3 regions of the Priestia sp. P5_B4 genome follow, and region 3 is predicted to be linked to each of the others. Evidence: riboswitches for the same ligand, from Rfam matches in the RefSeq annotation. Region 3 holds a riboswitch; each other region holds the start of a gene.

Region 1 (6,882 bases), on a different contig from region 3:
ACTGCTTAATATCTTGACCCATATTAATTTCAAACGGCGTCCAAAAGTTAGCTAGCATACGTTTGTATTTAGGGAACGCCCATAAAAATCGGACGTCATCCCAGTTTAGAATATTTGAGCTCTTGCCGTTAATGATTCCTGTCGAACGGTTCGGAGCTGTTTCGTTCATTAATTCTCGTTTTAACATGCTTGTCATCAATTATTCACTCCTTTTAACTATGACAGCTTTCACATTCTTCAATGACTTCACTTGATGTTGAACGTACGTAGTAGGTCGTTTTTAACTTTTCTTTCCATGCCGTCATATGAAGATCCAGCAGCTCTTTTGCTCGGATATCATTTTGCACATATAAGTTGAATGAAATGGATTGATCAATATGGCGCTGGCGCTTGGCGTTTTGCTTAATGCTCCAGTGCTGATCAATTAAATAAACGGACTTATAATACCAGTTTGTTGCTGGTGATAAATCTGGTGCCGTCACCGGGATTTTATAGTTTTTCTTTTCCTCTGAATAAAACTTACGGAAAATCGGATCAATACTTGCAGTAGAACCCGCGATAATAGATGTTGATGAATTAGGTGCTACAGCCATTAAGTAGCCATTTCTTATCCCATTGCTTTGAACTTCGTTACGCAGTTCACTCCACGCTTCGCTTGTGTATTTACGTGTTTCAAAATAAGCGCCTGACTCAAAATCTGAGCCTTTAAATAATGGATATGCACCTTTTTCTTTAGCTAAGTTCATGCTTGCCTGTACGGTTAAGTAAGCAATTTGCTCGTACAATTCATCGCAATATGCTACCGCTTCATCTGTTTCCCATGCTATTTTCTTTAAGGCAAGCAGATGGTTCCAACCAAATGTGCCAAGTCCTACTGCGCGGTACTTTTGGTTTGTTAGTTTTGCTTGAAGTACTGGCAAATCATTTAACTCAATAACGTTATCAAGCATGCGTACTTGAATTGGAATTAAACGTTCAAGCACATCTTCAGTTACGGCTCTCGCTAAGTTGATAGAAGAAAGATTACATACAACAAAATCGCCCGGATTCTTTGTAATAATAATTTTTCCGTCTTCTGTAATTTCCTCTGTTACGACCGTTGTGCTTTGATTTTGCGTAATTTCTGTACATAAGTTGCTGCAGTAGATCATGCCCTCGTGGCGGTTTTGATTAGCTCGGTTAACCGTATCACGATAAAACATATAAGGCGTTCCGGTTTCAAGCTGGGAAAGCATAATGCGCTTGAAGATTTCAATAGCTGGTACTGTTTCTCTTGAAAGCTGTTCATTATTTACACACTCAGCGTAACGAGTGCGGAACGAACCGCTGCCTTCTTCTTCATCATAAAAATCTTCTAACGAGTAGCCCATCAGCGTACGAACTTCGTGAGGATCGAATAAGTGCCAGTCTTCACGTGCCTCTACTTTTTCCATAAACAAATCTGGCAAACATACGCCAGTGAATAAATCATGCGTGCGCTGACGTTCGTCACCATTGTTCAAACGCGCGTCTAAGAATGAAAAGATGTCTTTGTGCCATACGTCTAAATATACGGCAATAGCTCCTTGTCGTTGACCTAGCTGATCGACACTTACAGCCGTATTATTTAGCTGTTTCATCCATGGAATTGTTCCTGATGATACGCCTTTAAAACCTTTTATATCACTTCCTCGGCTTCTAATATGACCGAGGTAGACACCAATTCCGCCTCCATTTTTACTAAGCGTGGCCAAATCTGTATTGCTATCATAAATACCGCGTAAGCTGTCATCAATCGTATCAATAAAGCAGCTAGATAGCTGTCCGTAGCTCTTTCCTGCGTTTGAAAGTGTTGGTGTGGCAACCGTCATATATAGACTAGAAAGCGCCCAATACGCTTCTTTTACTAATGCTGTTCGATTTTCTTTCTTTTCTTGAGACATCAGCGTCATAGCAATGATAAGAAAACGTTCTTGCGGTAATTCGTATACGCGCTTATCATGTGATGTCGCTAAATAGCGATCTGCTAATGTCAACAATCCAATGTATGTAAATAAACGATCGCGTTCAGGAATAATGACTGAAGCAATTTCATTAATTTCTTCTTCTGTATATGTTTTTAATAGCTGCTTATTATAAATGCCGATTTTTGTTAGTTCTTGAATAAGCTGATAAAACGAACCGTACTTCTCTTTTTTATCGTAACCTCGGTTGTCCGCTGCTTTTCGATATAGTTCGTTTAAGTAGACGTCTGCCGCTACGTATGTCCAATCGGGTTCTTCCATTGAAATACGCTCTAAGGCTGCCAAAATTAGGACGTTTGCAACCTTTTCGTCCGTCATATTTTCCTTTACTGTAACAGTTTGAATAACCTTTTCCTCATACAAAGAAAAATCAAGCTGCGTAAATTCTTTTTTTAAACGTTCAATATATGCAGTTAATTCATGTAGAATTGTAGGCTTTAATGTATTCACCATAAATATGGCTCCTCTCTTCACTTCAAAATAAAAAATCGCTCACCGTACCTCGGTGAGCGAATAGAACGAAGATAGAAGAAGACACTAAGTCTTTTCTCAATCCTCGCTCTACCCTCTCACCTCCCGAAGAAGATAAAACGACATAAAAAAGGCAGGTCTCCTGACTTATGCTTCTTTTTACTTTAAGGCCTTCCCATGATGTTTACTCACAGTGGATTTCCTTATTTCATCAGCATTCACAGTTGCGGGGACAGCTTTGGATTTTCACCAAATTCCCTTTTAAGTCTTTTTATCAGACACCTTTTTCACTGGAAAACACAAAATATAGTATTTTATTATGGATTTCAAAACAACATATTGTGTTATGTTATAAACACATTATATAGGACAACTTAGAAAACTATCAACCTATTTTCAAAAATAATTTTGTTTTTTACGATAAAACTCTTCGACTTTTTTCATCAAACTATTCCATCATAACATGTTTTGACACGCTTGATGGAACAATGTGCTCTTTTTAAAAAATTTGTCCTATTTTTCTACTAAACATTGACAACCTCAATAAAAAAAACCGTTTTTCATCAAAAAACGGTTGTTAATTATTTGTATTCTTTTTCAAATGCTGTGATTGTTTTGATAAACTCTTTATCAATATCGTATCCTATCCCCGGTTTTCCCTTCACCTTTATTACTCCAGCTTCTACCTCTACTTCGGGCTTAATAATATCTTTTTCCCAATAGCGAGACGACGCAGAAATATCACCTGGTATCGTGAAAGAAGGCAGTGTGGCAAGGGCAATGTTATGAGCTCGTGAAATCCCTGCTTCTAACATTCCTCCAACCCAAAGTTTTACACCATGCTGGGCGCATAAATTATGAATTTGCTTTGCTACGGACATTCCGCCAACTCGCCCGATTTTCACATTGATAATCTTACAGCTTTCTTGTTCGATTGCATGACGTGCATCTTCATAGCTCACAATACTTTCATCTAAGCAAATCGGCGTCTTTATTTGCTTTTGTAACAATCGATGATCAAGGATATCATCAGAACTTAACGGCTGTTCGATCATCATTAAATTCAATTCATCTAGTTTCTTCAATGAATCCCTATCGCTTAACGTATAAGCTGAATTGGCATCAGCCATAAGAGGAATGCTTGGAAATTCATCTCGAATTTGTTTCAGTAGCTCATAGTCAGCACCCGGCTTAATTTTCACTTTAAAGCGCTTATAGCCATCTTTCATGTAAGTCTTTATTTGTTCTTTCATTACGGAAATGTCATTTAAGCCAACTACCACTCCAGCTTCTACAGCAGGCCTTACTCCGCCAATTACTTCAGATAACGGCTTATTTTGCCGCTTTGCATACAAATCCCATACAGCACAGTCCAAAGCTGCTTTAGCCATGTTATTTCGCTTTAGAGGTTTGAATAGCTTTTGAACATCCTCTGGTTTTTGAAGCTGCTTATGAAGAAGCGAGGGAATTAAAAAATCGTCTAACATATGAAAACACGTCTGAATCGTTTCTTCCGTATACCAAGGAGATGAAAAAGCAACGACTTCTCCCCACCCTGTAAATCCTTGTTCATCTTCTACTTCAAGCAAAATCAATTCTCGATCCTGCACCGTACCATAGCTTGTTGAAAAAGGAGAAAGAAGCTTCATGTCAATTTTATAAAGATGTACTTTTTTTATAATCATCGATTAGCTCCCTTTCTGTATGAACGATGATAGCTTCCGGCGTATGATTTTATTAGAAGCCGTTCGCGGCAGCTCCTCTACTCGAACGAAATACTTTGGAAGTTTGTACTTTGCTAAAAATTGTTGAATGTGTAAAGATAATTCTTCATCTGAAACGTCTTCGTTTACAACAACACATGCAGCTGGCACTTGTCCCCATTTTTCATCAGCTACTCCCGTTACACCGGCCTCTTTAACAGCGGGATGCTTCAACAAAACATTTTCAATTTCAGCTGGATATACATTTTCTCCACCTGAAATAATAAGGTCTGAACGTCTGTCTAACACATATAGAAAGCCTTCTTCATCCACTTTCCCGATATCTCCTGTATAGAACCAGCCTTGTTGAATTGCTTTTTGAGTAGCCTCAGGTTTATTTAGGTATCCTTTTGTAACATTTGGACCTTTAACAATGATTTCTCCTGCTTCGCTGGTCTCATTTCCTTTTTCATCTACAATTTTCATTGCACATGGAAATAATGGTTTACCTGCTGATCCCAGTTTTCGCAAACTGTCTTCAGGTGAAAGCGTAACGAACTGTGAAGATGTTTCTGTCATTCCATACGTTTGATAAACAGGAATTTCTTTATTCACACAAGCCTCTAAAATAGTAAGCGGTGCAGGTCCTCCTCCTAAAAGCATACAGCGAAACGTATTTGGATACTTGCGTTCAGCTAATTCATCAAGCATATTGGACAGCATAGAAGTAACAACCGAAATAATCGTTACCCCTTTGTTTTCAATGGCTTCATTTACTGCTCTTACTTCAAACCGTTCTTCTAAAATGATTTTCATTCCGTAAAAGACGCTCCGCATTAAAATAGATAAGCCACTAATATGAAACAAAGGAACTGCTATAAGCCAGCAGTCTTTTTCATTTAATCCTAAATTAAGCGCTGAGCCAACGGAACTCCACCAGTGATTTCCATATGTCTGCAGCACTCCTTTTGGATGACCTGTTGTTCCAGACGTATACATAATGGTGAATGTGTCCTCGAGATTCCACGTTTTTTGAAAACCTGTTTCTGCTTCTGGAGAACTTTTTAAAGCAGGTAAAGTAAGCTGAGTAATGGAACTTTGGAATTCTCTAATTAAAAATGTTTCATCCGCAATAAGCAACGACACGTTTGCATCTGTTAGCTGATAATTAATTTCTTCGTTTGTCAAACGCGTGTTGACGAGCAGCAACCGGGCGCCAATATAAGAAATCGCATGTAAAATCTCGATAAACTCCACTCTATTTTTCATGTATAAAGCAATGGTATCACCTTGCTTTACACCGTTAAACGAAAGCTGCTGTGCTACTTTTTGAACACGTTTATGAAGCTCTTGAAACGTAAGAGACGTTTGCGGTGTTTCTACCGCCACTCGATTTGGCGTCAAATATGCTCTTTGCATAAGCCCATTAGGAATCGTTTGGCTACTCATGAATTTCTCTCCTTTTTATACTGATTAACTAAATTAAATTGAAAAAACAGCCTGATGATAATCACCAAGCTGTTTCAGCTGTTTAAGGGAAACGTGGGAACTGTTGGAAGTCTGGATTGCGTTTTTCCTTAAATGCATCGCGACCTTCTTTTGCCTCATCGGTTGTGTAATAAAGAAGCGTTGCGTCACCCGCAAATTGCTGGATACCAGCTAAGCCATCCGTATCAGCATTAAATGCTGCTTTTAAGAAACGAAGAGCGGTTGGACTTTTTTCTAACATCTCTTCACACCATTGAATTGTTTCAGCTTCAAGCTGTTCTAATGGAACGACCGTGTTTACTAATCCCATGTCTAGTGCTTCTTGAGCGTTGTACTGACGGCATAAGAACCAGATCTCACGCGCTTTCTTATGACCTACGATGCGAGCTAAGTAACCAGAGCCATATCCTGCATCGAAGCTTCCCACTTTAGGACCTGTTTGTCCAAAGACTGCGTTATCCGCTGCAATTGTTAAGTCACATACAACATGAAGAACGTGGCCTCCGCCAATTGCATAGCCTGATACCATCGCAACAACCGGCTTTGGAATTACGCGAATTAAACGCTGTAAATCCAGAACGTTTAGACGTGGAATTTCATCTTCTCCTACATAGCCGCCGTGGCCGCGAACTTTTTGGTCTCCGCCTGAGCAAAATGCTTTATCTCCAGCACCTGCTAATACAATTACTCCAATACTTGCATCGTCACGAGCATAAGCAAATGCATCGATCAATTCCATTACCGTTTTTGGACGGAATGCATTGTGAACTTCCGGACGGTTAATCGTAATTTTAGCGATTCCGTTATATGTTTCGTATAAAATGTCTTCATACTGACGTGCTGATGTCCATTCAACTGTCATCTTTATTTCCTCCTAATTATGTAGTAGCTAAGAACTCACTTACTATTCTACCAAAAATCTCGGGTTGTTCCACGTGAATTGCATGGCCTGTCCCTAAAATAATTCTAGAAGTAGCATTTGGTATTAATGTTTGCATTTCTTTGGAAATTAAACAAAACTTTTGATCTACTTCTCCTGTAATAAGCAAAACCGGCATCAACAGATCGTCCAGCTTCTCCCAAAGGGACGGCTGGACTCCTGTTCCCATTCCTTTCAAACTGTTGGAAAGGCCGATTCCTGTATGCGAAAGTCTTTCTTTACGCACCGCTTCTTGAACATGACTAGGCAATTGCTTTTGAGAACTAAAAAGAGGAAT
Region 2 (6,882 bases), on a different contig from region 3:
ACAAGCGCAATAACTCTTTTATTTTCTAAACGCATCGTAACACCTCCGCCATCAGTATAGCATGTTGGAGAATAAGATTGAAAATAAGGGACTAACTTGTACATAATTAAAGGATTTTTCAAGTGCTCTTCAGAAAATTTTTGTATGCCAAATGGTCTAATTTTATATTTCCACTTGACTAAGGACAAACATCACACTACAATGTGTAGTGTGATGTTCATAATGTTATAAAATTATCCAAATAAGAAAGACTTTCTGATTTAATTGCTACATTTCTTTTTTCGGGCTTTAACACTACATAATGTAGTGTTTTTCAAATACACTTAAAGGAGGAAGTAAAGTGAATAAAAACGTCGAAATTGGTTCACTTATTATTCGTTTAGTATTAGGTTTTACATTTTTAGTACACGGCTTTCAAAAATGGCAAGGCGGGATTGAAAATACAGTAGGGTTCTTCGATAGCTTAGGAATCCCTGGTTTCATGGCATATATTGTTGCAACCATTGAACTTGTAGGTGGGATTCTTATTATTCTTGGCCTAGCAACAAGAGTCGTATCTGCTTTATTTGTGGCAGTTATGCTTGGCGCCATTTTTACAGCCAAGCTTAAAAGCGGATTTGTTGGCGGGTTTGAATTTGATATTGCCTTAATTGCCATGTCTGCTCACTTATTTCTTGCAGGAAGCCAGTTCCTTGCTCTTGATGCAGTGGTATTCAAAAAGAAAGAAACTGCCTTTTCTCTTCAAGAAGAAAGCAGTAAATAAAAAAAGAAAGCTTATACTCTCCCAATATAAGCTTTAAAATTAGTCCCCGCCGTTTGAGGCGGGCTTTTTTTATATTTGCAGCAGCAAATTCGCAAATAAAGAAGAACGCTCGGACAACGTATCAATTTGAATATGTTCATATTCTGCGTGTATTCCTTTTCCGCATGCTCCTAATCCATCCAGCGTGGGAACTCCAATGGCCGCTGTAAAATTGCCATCACTTCCGCCGCCCACAGCTGCTTCTTCCAATTTCATACCCAGTTTCGCCGCGATTGACTGAGCGCATTCAAATAGCTCTTCCGTTTGTTTAGACTTGACCATCGGAGGACGATTCATACCTCCCGTTACTTCGAGCTTAATCCCTTTTAAAATGGGTGTTAAATTCAAAATAATATCCGTCATGCGTTTTGCTTCTTCTTCTGTAGAAACACGTAAATCCACGTGCGCTTCTGCATATTCCGGCACTACATTTGTACCGCTGCCTCCCGTAAATGTCCCAACGTTCACCGTTGTACCTTTTTCATAATCTGTTAAGCCCTGCAAGAAAATCACTTGGCGCGCCAGCTCTTCAATCGCATTGATTCCTTCTTTGTGGTGATTACCCGCGTGTGCTGCTCGTCCCCATACTTTTACGGTGAAAATCCCCGCTCCTTTGCGCGACGTTTTTAACGCACCTGAACCCGCCACCGCTGGTTCCGCTACTAGCACTGCTTCACTTCTTTGTGCTTCTTCTTCAATGTATTTTTTAGAAGAAATTGACCCAATCTCTTCATCCGAATTACAGAAAAACACAATTTTTTTATCGAGCGATAAGCCAAGCTCTTGAATCGCTTTAATCGCCCATATAGATTGTACAATGCCGCCTTTCATGTCTAAAATTCCCGGACCATACAGCTTGTTTCCCTCCGTTCTTAGACTCAGCCTCCCCTTTTCCCATACCGTGTCAAAATGACCGATAATTAAAAGCTGCTTTTCTCCTTCTCCAATCGTAAATTTCAAGTGGTTTCCTACTTCTTTTTCTTCTATGATTTCGTACCCTACCCCTAACCGCTTTTGAAACAGCTGCGTTAAATACATTCCACACTGATCTACTAACTCTTTACTGTAGGACGGTGATTCTTTTTTCACAAATCCAATTAAATCTTCAAGCATATCTTGTTCGTGTTCTTTTAAATAACTAAACACGCTTTGTTCTACCATTACCTGACTCAAATCAATTCCTCCTCCAAACAACCCCTGCTGCTTGCATTAAATGCTTTTATTTATTTTACGTATAACTATGTTCTACGTTTCACATAACGACCTTAAATTATCCTTAATTATAATGGTTTTCAGACAATTTTCCATCCTTTAAATACAGATAATACTTTAACTTATTCATAACCGACCGAAAATAGCCATAAACTTCAACAAATTCATACAAAAAAGCTTCAATCTTCAACAGATTAAAGCTTTCGTTTGACTAATTGACATTTATTTTAATATTTTTCCCTTTTGACTTCACACTCACAAAAACAAACATAGACACTAAAAAAATAAACAGAATAACGCCAACCATTTCAAAGTTTACTTCGGCCCATGGGTTAAAGAAAGTGAATGCTAAATAGAACGACACACCATACGCGAGGACAACAATAACCCAGCCCATCAAGCGGGAAGCAGATTGTCCAAATTTACTCGATTCATTCACCATTTTATGTACAATCATCGAATCGATTGTATCTGTAAGCATCATGCCAAACATAAACACTAGTCCCAACAAAAGCGGCGTATACTTGCCTGCGTTCCCTACAGCTAGAGACCACACGGCCGTTTGACTGACCGTTTCGGCTGCTAAAGCGAACAATGCCCCTACAAGAATAATTAAAAAAGGATTCGTTGTTCCTTTTGCGATTTTCGGAATAAACTTCCCTTTTAATCCGCTCAGCTGAAACTCTTCTTCTTTATTTTTAGTTCGAAGCAAATGATATGTGTTTAATGTTCCAATCAGAAAGAGAGAGATAATGGATACCCAAGATGCAAAATGATCGAAATATGATGGAAACGTAAAATTCTTCATCACCACGCCCAGCACCCCGGCCGTGACGGCCACCATTCCTCCATGACCTAGTGAAAACAGCGTTCCAACCCACGGGGCAAAACGGCTGCCCATTCTCCAATTATATCGGGTCTGGCCATCAATAAAAGCTAAGTGATCTGCATCCAATCCGTGCCTGATTCCTAATAAAAAGACAAGTAAAAAAACTGATAAACCTTCCATTTCCTACACTCCTTTTTTTAAAATAAAACGTAAAAAAGCCTCAATTCTATAGAAATTGAGGACGTATCGGCATATGAAAATAAACAGCAATTGCTCACTGCGTACCTTGATACACCGCCTCTTTCCTAGAAGAGTCAAGTGTACAGAATAGGTAGGTCTCCTGGCTTGAGATCATCATTTTCTACCGCCTTCCCCATTTTGAGTGACGATAAGATAGAAAACTCCCTGTTTACAGTGGCTGGACCGCTCGAGATTTGCACTCAATTCCCTGTTACCTCTTACGCTATGTAAGAGCACCTAAACTGTGCGAATGATTCATTTTCTTCCTCATTATACTAGTACCGCTTACAAATGAATAGAGAAAATTCAAATAAAAAAGCCCTGCTAAGCTTTACATGCTTAGCAGGGCTTTTTAAAGCAATTAAACTACTTCTACCGTTACGTCTACGTTGCCGCTGATTGCTTTTGAATACGGACAGTATGAATGAGCTAGGTCTACATATTTTTTCGCTGTTTCTAAATCTAAGCCTTCGATATGTGCTTCAAGCGCTACTCCAATTTTCACTCCTTGATCAGCTTTATCAGGAAGCAGCTGAACAGTAGCTTTTACTTCACTGCTTTTGATTTCTACGTTATGTTTTTTCAACATAAATTCTAACGCGCTGTTGAAACAAGCACTGTATCCAGCTGCAAACAGCTGCTCTGGGTTTGTTGCTGTTGTTGCTTCTCCACCAAGCGCTGGAGGTGTTGCAACGTCTAAGTTAAAGATGTTATCTAAAGAGTGAACTTCTCCTGTTCTTCCACCTGTGTTAACGACTGTTGTTTCATATAAAGCTTTCATGTATAAACCTCTCCTCTTTTTCATTAATTTTATTAAAAGTTTTTTATTTATCGTTTCCGTTATTTAATTGTACGCAATTTAATTTTAAAAAACAAGTATTAAATACATTAAAAATTTCCCAATAAAAAAAGCCGCGTATTTGCGACTTTTTCTTAATAATATTGAGACTGTTCGTCATAAGCTGATTTTCGAAAGATAGACAAGTTGGTAATGGTCCTCATCAGTTTCGTATTAAAAATAACATAATGAATAAACAGCGCCAGCACGCAGCCTAAAACGGCTCCTGTTAACACATCGAATGGATAATGAACGCCAACCCATACGCGTGAAAAGGCAATGAGTACGCCCATGACAACCCACATGCGCCCTGAACGTTTGAAATGCAGCCAAATGGTAAAAGTGATAACTAATGCAGATGTAGCATGATCGCTTGGAAATGAAGAATTTGCGGCGTGATCAACAAGCTGATTCACGTGGTGAGAGATAAACGGACGATCTCGATAAGCAAATAAACTAATCACTTTATTGATAATGACTCCTGTGGCACAAGCACACAAAGCTTGAAATGCTACAACACGGCTGCCGTTTTTATTAATAAGTAAAAACAAGCCGAGTAAAACGATAAGTACATACTGGGCATAATCTGCAAAGAATACCATCAGCGAATCTAGAGGCTTTACGTGTGAGGCATACTGATTCACCGCGTGGAAGATGGTATAATCTACTGAATTAATAGCTGATAACATAATCGAAATCCTTTCTTATTTTTAAATGTCATTAGCTATCTTATCAGTTTCTTGAGAAAATGAACATGTTTTTGTCAGAAGCTTCCTAACTGGTATTTATAAATAATGTATTCAGACTGAGTAGTAAACCAACGGACTTTCGCCCATTAACTCACCTGTGAGTGATCCACAATATTTTTTTGCAAAAAGATTTCCTCTAAAGAAGGTTCTTCGACGTGAACTTGATAAATGTCGATGCCGCATTGAATCAATTCGCGAATAATAAGAGGAATATTTCTTTCTTTTTGAAGCATCACTTTTGTGTACATGTGATGGTATTCAACTTCGGGACTCAACGTACGGAAAAACTGTTGAATATATTCTTTATGACTGCTTGGGTAGGGATCATGTTTAATCATCACCGTTTTTTTCGCTTGATATTGAAAGCGCAGCTCTTCCATTGTACCTTCTATTAAAATGACCCCATTTTTCATAATCGCTACACGTGTACAAATCTTCTCAACTTCATTTAAATTATGAGACGTCATAAAAATTGTCTTGCCTTGATTTTGGAGTTCTCTTATTAGTTCATGAATGTGAAGAGCAGATTCAACATCTACTCCAGAAGTTGGTTCATCTAAAAAGATAAGATCTGGGTCTGCTACAATTGCTTGAGCAATTCCTAACTTCTTTTTCATTCCAAATGAAAACTTTCCAACTTTCTGATGCTCATGTCCTTCTAATCCTACTTTCTTCAGTACAATACTACAGTGTTCTTTCGAAAAACGATGGCCGTTTATCTTTAAAAAATAGCGCAAATGATTGAGCGCTGTCATCTCATCATAAAAGTTAGCATAGTCAGGAAGCACACCTATTTTCTTCTGAAGCTCTAAATCAATATCACTCTGTCCCAGCAGCGTAAATTCTCCTGCTGAAGGAAATGAAACGCCGGTAAGCATATTAATAAATGTAGACTTTCCTGCTCCGTTTCTTCCTAAAAATCCGTAAGTTTCCCCTTGTGGTACCTGTAAATTAATACCGTTAACAACTGTTTTAGATCCATATTTTTTAGTTAATTTACTTGTTTCAATAGCATACATATTATACTTCTCTCCTTTTAAAACTCCAAAGTGCCGTACATAAACAAAGTGCTGCAAAAATAAGAAGAACTGTTAGATACCCTTTCTCCAGCTTTAAATAGTAGTAGGGTGTCACATACTTAAACCATGCAATGTACGCTTTTGATGAAAATATGCTCCACACGCTCAGTACCGGTAGAACAAACGATAAAATAATTGATAAAAACATAGTATGAGTTGGGCTTGGCATTAAAGCTGAAAGCATTAAAACAAATGAAATGATACAAACGGTGAATAGCAGGCACTCTAAAAATATATAAAAAGAAAAATGATGCGAAATAAACACAATCAGTAGAAATGAAATAGAGATACAAACAAGCCAGAAACAGCAAATACCTAAGAATTTTCCTAGTACAATACGCTCTCTTGATGTTTTGGTAACTAAAAACCTTGCTGTTCTTGTTTTAATTTCTTGATTAATAACATTATGAGAAAGACTTGAAATAAATAAAGGTCCGAACCCGAGAAGCATCACCAAAATTCCCCCGTTGGCTCCATCTTGAATCTGTGCACTCGTCAGTTGACCTCCAAGTTGACTAACTATATGGGCTATTCCATAGGAAGCACCGCATACGATTAAGATAACGATAATTGATTTAATACTTTTAAATAAGCTTTGAAACTCTTTTACACTAATAGCCCACATTTTTAAAATCTCCTTTTAAATAAATTTGACTGCTATCATCCAACAAAAGGATGATTTACTTCCGCCGGTAAGGCTTTTTTTTCTTTGGGCTTTCCACTCCAAGAAAAATTTGTCCATATACGCAGTAGCTTTTCCACCGGTCCAGTTTGAAATTTTTGCACGTACATATAGCTGCTGATAAGCTGAATTCCGTAAATACCTATGCAGACAAAAATCCCTGCAATCATGCCGAGCTTTCCGAAATAACCTAATCCGTAACCGTAAAAAATCGTCGTGCATATGACCGTTTGCATTAAATAATTACTAAGCGATATCCTGCCTACACTTTCAAAAGCCTTTATCAAAAATGACTTCTCGTATTTCGCATATAACCAAGCAAAGCCTGCAATATAACCAAGAGATAGAAGACTTCCACCTAACATATGTGTAGAACCAGCCCAATTCGCATCTGGCCATACGTACATAGTCCCTTTTAACAGCAAGCCAAGCGGAATCAGCGCGGCTGCCC
Region 3 (6,882 bases):
TTGAAGTAGATTTCGGGGAGCATCAAAAGTTTCTTTTCAAGTGGGCCTTTGGGACAACTATTGTGATGATAATTACAGCCATTTTAACGAATGCTATTTCCTTTTAGACTCTACCATAAAAAAGGAAGCCGACTACCATAAGGCAATCGGCTCACACATGTAGGATATTGATTTAACACTAACAAAGTACAACACAACACTAGTAATTATATAATATATTTCATTATTTTGAAAGCGATTTCATAGATATTTTTAAAAATATTTTGTTGTTTGTTTTTCGTAGAAAAAAACCACGTTTCAGCCAATTCGAAACGCGGTTCTTTTCTGTAAGGACTTGCCCTACAGGCTATAAATGTAAGTACGCTCATTATAGCATGAGCTCTTATCTAGATTCTATGGTAATTACTGTATAATATCGTTACATTACGACCGGTTGTATTTTTCTGTCCATGTGCAGCGTATTCCATGGCTCATCCTGTTCAGCAAGTCTTTCGATAAAATCTTGTGAAGTCCAGAATGGAATAGCCCCCGGTAAAAAAGGATGAGTATGCAGATACAATGTGTCATAAAAATGACTTTGAGCAAATTGTTCCACTGCCTTTAACAGCTGCTGTCCAATGCCTAGACGCCGGTATGCTGGATCGACATAGCATTTTACAATCTCGGCTGCAGTTTTATGTTCATATCGCTTTTTTAATGCATGAAACCTTCCATCGTAAGCGTATAAACCAATTGTTCCAATTACTTGTTGATTTTCCGTGACAGCTGCAAAAAAAGCAGCGCCTTTCGCTTGAACATAATATTCATTAAAATGAAGCAAATCCACAGGAAGCTGATTTTTTTCCATCATAGGAAATAGCTCATTCCGCATATTCATGACAAACTGAATCACTTCAGCATCCTTTTCTTTTACTTCTTTAATTTGATACATTTGTACTTCTTGCACGTTTACTGTCACATCCTTTTATCTATCATTGTATACTTTCTCTTTTTTCTATAGGAACAACACAATATTGACTATGGCGTTACGTCTAAATGCTGAGTCAGCATATAATACTCGCTTGGATTTGTGGTCCAGTTTTTCACCTTTTGATTATAAGCAACAACAATGTTTGGATGTACAATCGATGACGTCAGCATTTCCGCATTAATCAAAGCGGTTGCTTGCTTAGCTAACTGATCTCGCTTTGCTTCATCTACGGTTAAATTTAACTGCTGAATCATTTTTGTTAGCTTATCATCATCAATCCGGCTGGCATTTAAACCACCGCCCGGCAAATAGTTCGTACTTAAATAATAGCTTGCATCTCCTCTAGGTGCAGTGATAAGACTGTACAGTGCTAAATCCCAATCGTCTTTTGCCATTACATATTCATCGCTGTCCTCAACGAGATGAATCTTAATAGTAATTCCTAACTCTTTCGCATTAGACTGTATAAGCTGAGCAATCAAAGGAAGTTCTGGCAGAGAGCTGTATGTGACAAGAGAGAGCGATAATGGCTTTCCATTTTTGATTGTTTTGCCATTTTTAATTTGATAGCCTGCTTTCTCTAAATATTCTTTAGCAGATGGCATACCTCTTTGCTCATTAGCATTATTATCAGCAAAAGGAAATTGGGGTAAAAATGGACCTCGAGCTGCTGCCGCTTGATTGTTCATGATGCTGCTGACAATTTCTTTTCGGTTCAGTAAGGTATCGATAGCTTTTCTTACATTTTCGTCTTTTAATGCGTCATTGGTTTGATTATAAAGTAATAAATGTGTACGCACACTGGGTACTCCACTTACCTTAAAAGACGGATCTGTTTGTAAAGTGCCCAAACTTTCTAAAGGCGGGCGATAAATAATATCGGCTGTTCCGGACTGAAGAGCCGCAACTCGCGCATTAGCATCTTCGTTAAATGCAAAGGTCGCATTTTTCAATTTTACTTTCCCATTCCAATAATGTTCATATCTTTCTAACTTCACTTGATTTCCTTGGTCGAAAGTCAAAACTTGAAATGGACCTGTGCCAATAGGCTTCTTAGCTATATTAGAAACATCAACATCTATAATAGCTGTGTTTGGATGCACTAACTCAGAAGGAAATTTAGGCATTGGTTCTTTTAATGTAATTGTCAGCGCATGACCGTTCGCTTTCATTTCTTTAATATTTAAAGCGTTTTTCATCGCATAACTTTGATCTATCGTTCTTTGAAGAGAAGACTTAACGGCATTTGCATCTAGCGCTTTACCATTTTGAAACGTAATATTCTTTCTTATCGTAAATGTCCACGTAAGACCGTTATCTTCCGTTTTCCACTTTTCAGCAAGCCAGGGCTTTATTTTTAAATCATTGCTGATTTTAACAAGCGTCTCCCCTACTCCCGCACGAACTGCTGTATAATTATCATCCGTATGAGGATCAAGCGTTGCAGATGTAAAATTAAATAAAAACGTCACACTTTTATCCGTTTTCTTTCTTTCTTTTATACTTATGCTCTCTTCATTAGGAGCGCAAGCAGTGAGGCAAAGTAACATAAGAAATATCATAGATACGAGTTTTTTATTATTTATCATTGATCTTTCCACCTTCTATTTTAATACACAAAAAAAGCACTTCTAAAAAGAAGTGCTTGTCTTCAAAACAAATTCAGATAAACGTATCCCTTGTTTATCTTATTTTTGATTCTGCCAAAACACMTCCCTATCCTCGTAGGTTATTGTGTGCTGCGATTTATGGCAGGTCTCCTGGCTTCAAGTCATTGCCTTATACCGCCTTCCCGTCTCTAAATAGACAGTGGCTTTTTGACATAAGGCTCCTTGTTACAGTGGCGGGACCGCTCCGGATTTGCACCGGATTCCCTTTTAAGGCAATTGAAAAACAATTGCCACCATAAAAACTGGTTATTTAATTTAGTAGCGTGCTCTTGAAACTCTAGAAGTAGAAGCTGATGGTGAAACATCTTCATCATCAAATCCAGTGGCAATAACGGTTACCATCATTTCGTCCTTTAAATCTTCATTAATCACGGACCCAAAAATCATATTTAAGTCCTGATCAGAAGCAGACGTGACAATATCTGCTGCTTCCTGTACTTCGTAAAGACTCAGGCTGCTGCCGCTCGTAATGTTCAACAGCACGCCTCTTGCTCCATCAATCGATGCATCTAGCAGCGGACTAGAAATCGCTTTTTTCGCTGCTTCAATTGCCCGGTCTGATCCAGAAGCTCGTCCGATACCCATAAGCGCAAATCCTTGATTAGACATGATTGTTTTTACATCAGCAAAGTCAAGGTTAATCAGCCCCGGAACAGCGATTAAATCTGAAATACCTTGAATACCTTGGCGAAGAACATTATCTGCTTCACGGAATGCTTCAAGCATAGGCGTCTTTTTATCGACAATTTCAAGCAAGCGGTCGTTTGGAATCACAATAAGAGTATCTACCGATTCATTCATTGCAGTAATACCGCCTACTGCTTGCTTCGTACGTTTATTTCCTTCAAACTTGAACGGGCGAGTGACTACTCCAATTGTTAAAGCATTTAGTTCACGGGCAATTTGGGCAATAACCGGAGCTGCTCCAGTACCGGTTCCTCCGCCCATGCCAGCTGTTACGAATACCATATCTGCGCCTTGCAGTACTTCTTGAATTTGTTCTCTGCTTTCTTCGGCTGCTTCTCTTCCCACTTCTGGATTAGCTCCTGCACCTAATCCTCGCGTTAAGGCCGCACCAATCTGCATTTTCACATCTGCTTTAGATAAGTTAAGCGCCTGAGCATCCGTATTAACGGCGATAAATTCTACTCCTTGTACACCGTGTTCAATCATACGGTTAACGGTGTTATTTCCTCCACCGCCGACCCCAATTACTTTAATTCGCACTAATGGCGATACATCTGCATCAAATCCAAACATTCTAAGTTCCTCCTCAATGATCAAAATTACTTTCTCTTATTATCCGAAAAAACACGTGAAGAACCTTTTACTCCTATGTTTAACGCGTAACTGTTCTTTTGTTTTACAGATTTTATACACTTCTCTTTTAACCTTTAAATCTTTACATCTTTATGTAAATTTATTGTTGTTCTAAAATTAGTACGCCGAACTCTTTTATGGTTTTTCCACTCAAAATGGCATATAAGCTTATTGTATCATTCATTTGACAGATGTCTGTATTTAATTTTGAGTAAGATGTGACTAAGAGAATAATATTTTTATAGACAAAATGAGAAAAAGCCCTTAGAAATAAGGGCTTCTCTAGATAATAAACCGTTTTATAATTTCCCAGTTAAGAATTGAGCCTCTCCCATGCCAAAGCTCCAGTCAGCATTACTGTTTTCAACAATCGAAATCATAATGTCGTTTGGCTGAATGCCGCAACTCTCTCCAAGCTCTTTTACAATTAATCTGTAAAGAGCTTGCTTTTGCTCTTCTGTTCGCTGTTTACTCGTTACACTTATAATAACCAAATCCTTGCTTCTCTCAAAGCCAAGACCTGTATCTTCAATAATCATTTCATGAGCAGGATGCTGATGTACAATTTGATAACGGTCGCGCTCCGGGACGCCAAAGGCTTCTAGCATCGCTCCGTGAGCAGCGTCTAGTAATGTTTTTAACTCTTTTTCATCTCTTCCTTCTATTACATCAAATCTAAGTAATGGCATACTAAGTAACCTCCAGCTTTTTGTCTAATATATTATTGCCTCATCATATCACAACTATCATTTGTAAAAAAAAGATATGCTATTCACAATGGGCTCTCTAGTGAAAGAGACCTCAAATGCTTCAATAAAAGCTCAACTTAACAAAAAGAAATGAGCAGTATAACGGCTCATTTCATTAGTACAAAAACATTTATAATAAGAGCTAAAATACATACAGATACAATGGCAATGAGTACGTTCATCACAAGGTTTTGCGAGGATGTTTTGGCTTGTTTTTTCATATCAGCCCGACTCATCTGTTGCTTTTCATGATCACTTTTAGACATCACGTAGCCTCTCCTATTCATCAAAATGTCAGCAGTGTGTAAATGATTTTTGAGAAACCTTGATCCAGTTCTTTTGTATAGACAGCAGCGCATGCAGGTTATCACCAGTTATTTTAGCATGTTTTGTCAAATAAGTGGACTATGTAGCGCTTCAATTTATTATTCACAGCCAAATATATTTAAATTCGTTGCTTTTCTCTTCTTTTCTCGCTATTGTTTGAGAAGAAGGATAATTAGATACGATAAAGGATGATACGATATTGAATAACCATACGCAGCTGCCTCAGTATATCTACACATACGCATGCAGCGAAGAGGAACTCTCACTATGTCAATTAGAGAGACGCTCTCTTTTTGAAATTGAAACTGAGAAACCTATCATAAAAAGTGCCGTTAAACTTGATCCAAGTAGAAGCCCTTTTATCAAAGAGCGATTAGATATTATGTATGAATCAGATGACCTTGCAGATATTTGTAAGCAAGTAGAAGATATTGACCTCGGAGACAAAACATTTAAACTCATTTTTATGAAAATTAATGACTTGGAAAAAGATCAAAAAATAGGTTATAAAGGTCAGCGTGCTATTGAACGTGATGTGGGTTGGCATTTTGTAGCAGAAGCAGACTTGCATAACCCTGACCATTTGTTTGGCATTGTTCCATTTGAAGGACGCTGGTATTTTGGGAAATATCAAAAAAGCGAAGCAGTATGGCTGCATCATTTGAAAAAACCGCGTGAATACTCTACAGCACTCAGTACCCGCCTTGCAAGAGCTGTAGCTAACATTGCCGTTCCAAACCCCGAAGGAATCAAAGCGATTGATCCATGCTGCGGTATCGGTACAGTCCTTGTAGAAGCCCTTTCAATGGGCATTGATATTGTAGGACGCGATATCAATCCACTTGTGACCGACGGATCTCGTGAAAATATTGCGCATTTCGGCTTAAGCGGTGATGTCAAAACTGGACCGATTTCAGATGTTACAACTCACTATGATGTAGCTATCATCGACATGCCTTACAATCTCTACACCCACGCGACGCCTGAAGATCAGCTTTCTATTTTAAAACACGCGCGCCGCTTTGCGGATAAAGTAGTCGTGATTACAGTAGATACGATTGACCATATGGTTCATGAAGCGGGCTTTTCTATTTCAGATCGCTGCGTAGCGCGCAAAAGCGTTTTTTCTAGACAAGTAGTTGTATGCGAATAAAAAAGACACCAGTCTAACAGGCTGGTGTCTTTTGATTTACCACTCTTTAGGTTCATAGTCTAATTCTTTGAATAGCTGCGTACGCTCTTTTTTCGTTAAATCTCTCCATTGCCCAATAGGTAAGTTATTTAAATGGATATTCATAATACGAGTGCGCTGAAGGCGGTACACTTCATATCCGAGCACTTCACACATACGGCGAATTTGACGATTTAAACCCTGTGTTAAAATAATTTGAAACTCATACTTAGACAGCTGTGTCACTTCACAAGGAAGCGTTTTTGTGCCTAAAATTTTTACTCCCTCAGACATGTTTTTGATAAACTCTGGTGTAATTGGCTTATCTACTGCAACAATATATTCTTTTTCATGCTTGTTTTCTGCACGTAAAATTTCATTAATAATATCGCCGTCATTTGTAAGTAAAATTAAGCCGTCTGAATCCTTATCAAGTCGTCCAACGTGGTGAATACGCAAAGGGTGATTGACTAAATCAATGATGTTTCCCTTTACTTTTTTTTCACTCGTACTTGTAATGCCGACTGGTTTATTAAGCGCAATATATACATTATTTCGAGCAATCCGAAGCTGTTGTCCGCTTACTCGAATATCATCGCCAGGCTTAACTTGATCTCCGACTTTTGCAACCTTTCCATTAACGGTTACTCTTCCTTCACTAATTAACTTATCTGC

The links. A riboswitch is a leader RNA that binds a small molecule or an ion and turns the genes downstream of it on or off. The one in region 3 is predicted to bind cobalamin.
Region 1: linked by a shared signal. The riboswitch ahead of AC1DRF_RS00785 (ribonucleoside-diphosphate reductase subunit alpha) and the one ahead of nikA (nickel ABC transporter substrate-binding protein) in region 3 are both predicted to bind cobalamin.
Region 2: linked by a shared signal. The riboswitch ahead of AC1DRF_RS00290 (HoxN/HupN/NixA family nickel/cobalt transporter) and the one ahead of nikA (nickel ABC transporter substrate-binding protein) in region 3 are both predicted to bind cobalamin.

The regions. Positions count from the first base shown of each region.
Region 1 is NZ_JBFULJ010000002.1:42,472-49,353, forward strand. Features, by position in the region: gene AC1DRF_RS00780 (ribonucleotide-diphosphate reductase subunit beta) at 1-196, opposite strand, end outside; gene AC1DRF_RS00785 (ribonucleoside-diphosphate reductase subunit alpha) at 213-2,456, opposite strand; cobalamin riboswitch at 2,590-2,775, opposite strand; gene menC (o-succinylbenzoate synthase) at 3,056-4,159, opposite strand; gene AC1DRF_RS00795 (o-succinylbenzoate--CoA ligase) at 4,163-5,626, opposite strand; gene menB (1,4-dihydroxy-2-naphthoyl-CoA synthase) at 5,709-6,527, opposite strand; gene menH (2-succinyl-6-hydroxy-2,4-cyclohexadiene-1-carboxylate synthase) at 6,544-6,882, opposite strand, start outside.
Region 2 is NZ_JBFULJ010000001.1:58,657-65,538, reverse strand. Features, by position in the region: gene AC1DRF_RS00305 (type 1 glutamine amidotransferase domain-containing protein) at 1-35, opposite strand, end outside; gene AC1DRF_RS00300 (DoxX family protein) at 341-763, shown strand; gene AC1DRF_RS00295 (M20 family metallopeptidase) at 833-1,996, opposite strand; gene AC1DRF_RS00290 (HoxN/HupN/NixA family nickel/cobalt transporter) at 2,226-3,023, opposite strand; cobalamin riboswitch at 3,157-3,339, opposite strand; gene AC1DRF_RS00285 (organic hydroperoxide resistance protein) at 3,445-3,864, opposite strand; gene AC1DRF_RS00280 (undecaprenyl-diphosphatase) at 4,017-4,610, opposite strand; gene AC1DRF_RS00275 (ABC transporter ATP-binding protein) at 4,757-5,689, opposite strand; gene AC1DRF_RS00270 (ABC transporter permease) at 5,691-6,374, opposite strand; gene AC1DRF_RS00265 (DUF418 domain-containing protein) at 6,410-6,882, opposite strand, start outside.
Region 3 is NZ_JBFULJ010000019.1:7,015-13,896, forward strand. Features, by position in the region: gene AC1DRF_RS04405 (CitMHS family transporter) at 1-107, shown strand, start outside; gene AC1DRF_RS04410 (GNAT family N-acetyltransferase) at 419-958, opposite strand; gene nikA (nickel ABC transporter substrate-binding protein) at 1,018-2,559, opposite strand; cobalamin riboswitch at 2,704-2,893, opposite strand; gene ftsZ (cell division protein FtsZ) at 2,896-3,900, opposite strand; gene AC1DRF_RS04425 (tautomerase family protein) at 4,260-4,649, opposite strand; gene AC1DRF_RS04430 (hypothetical protein) at 4,817-4,975, opposite strand; gene AC1DRF_RS04435 (TRM11 family SAM-dependent methyltransferase) at 5,236-6,189, shown strand; gene rluF (23S rRNA pseudouridine(2604) synthase RluF) at 6,226-6,882, opposite strand, start outside.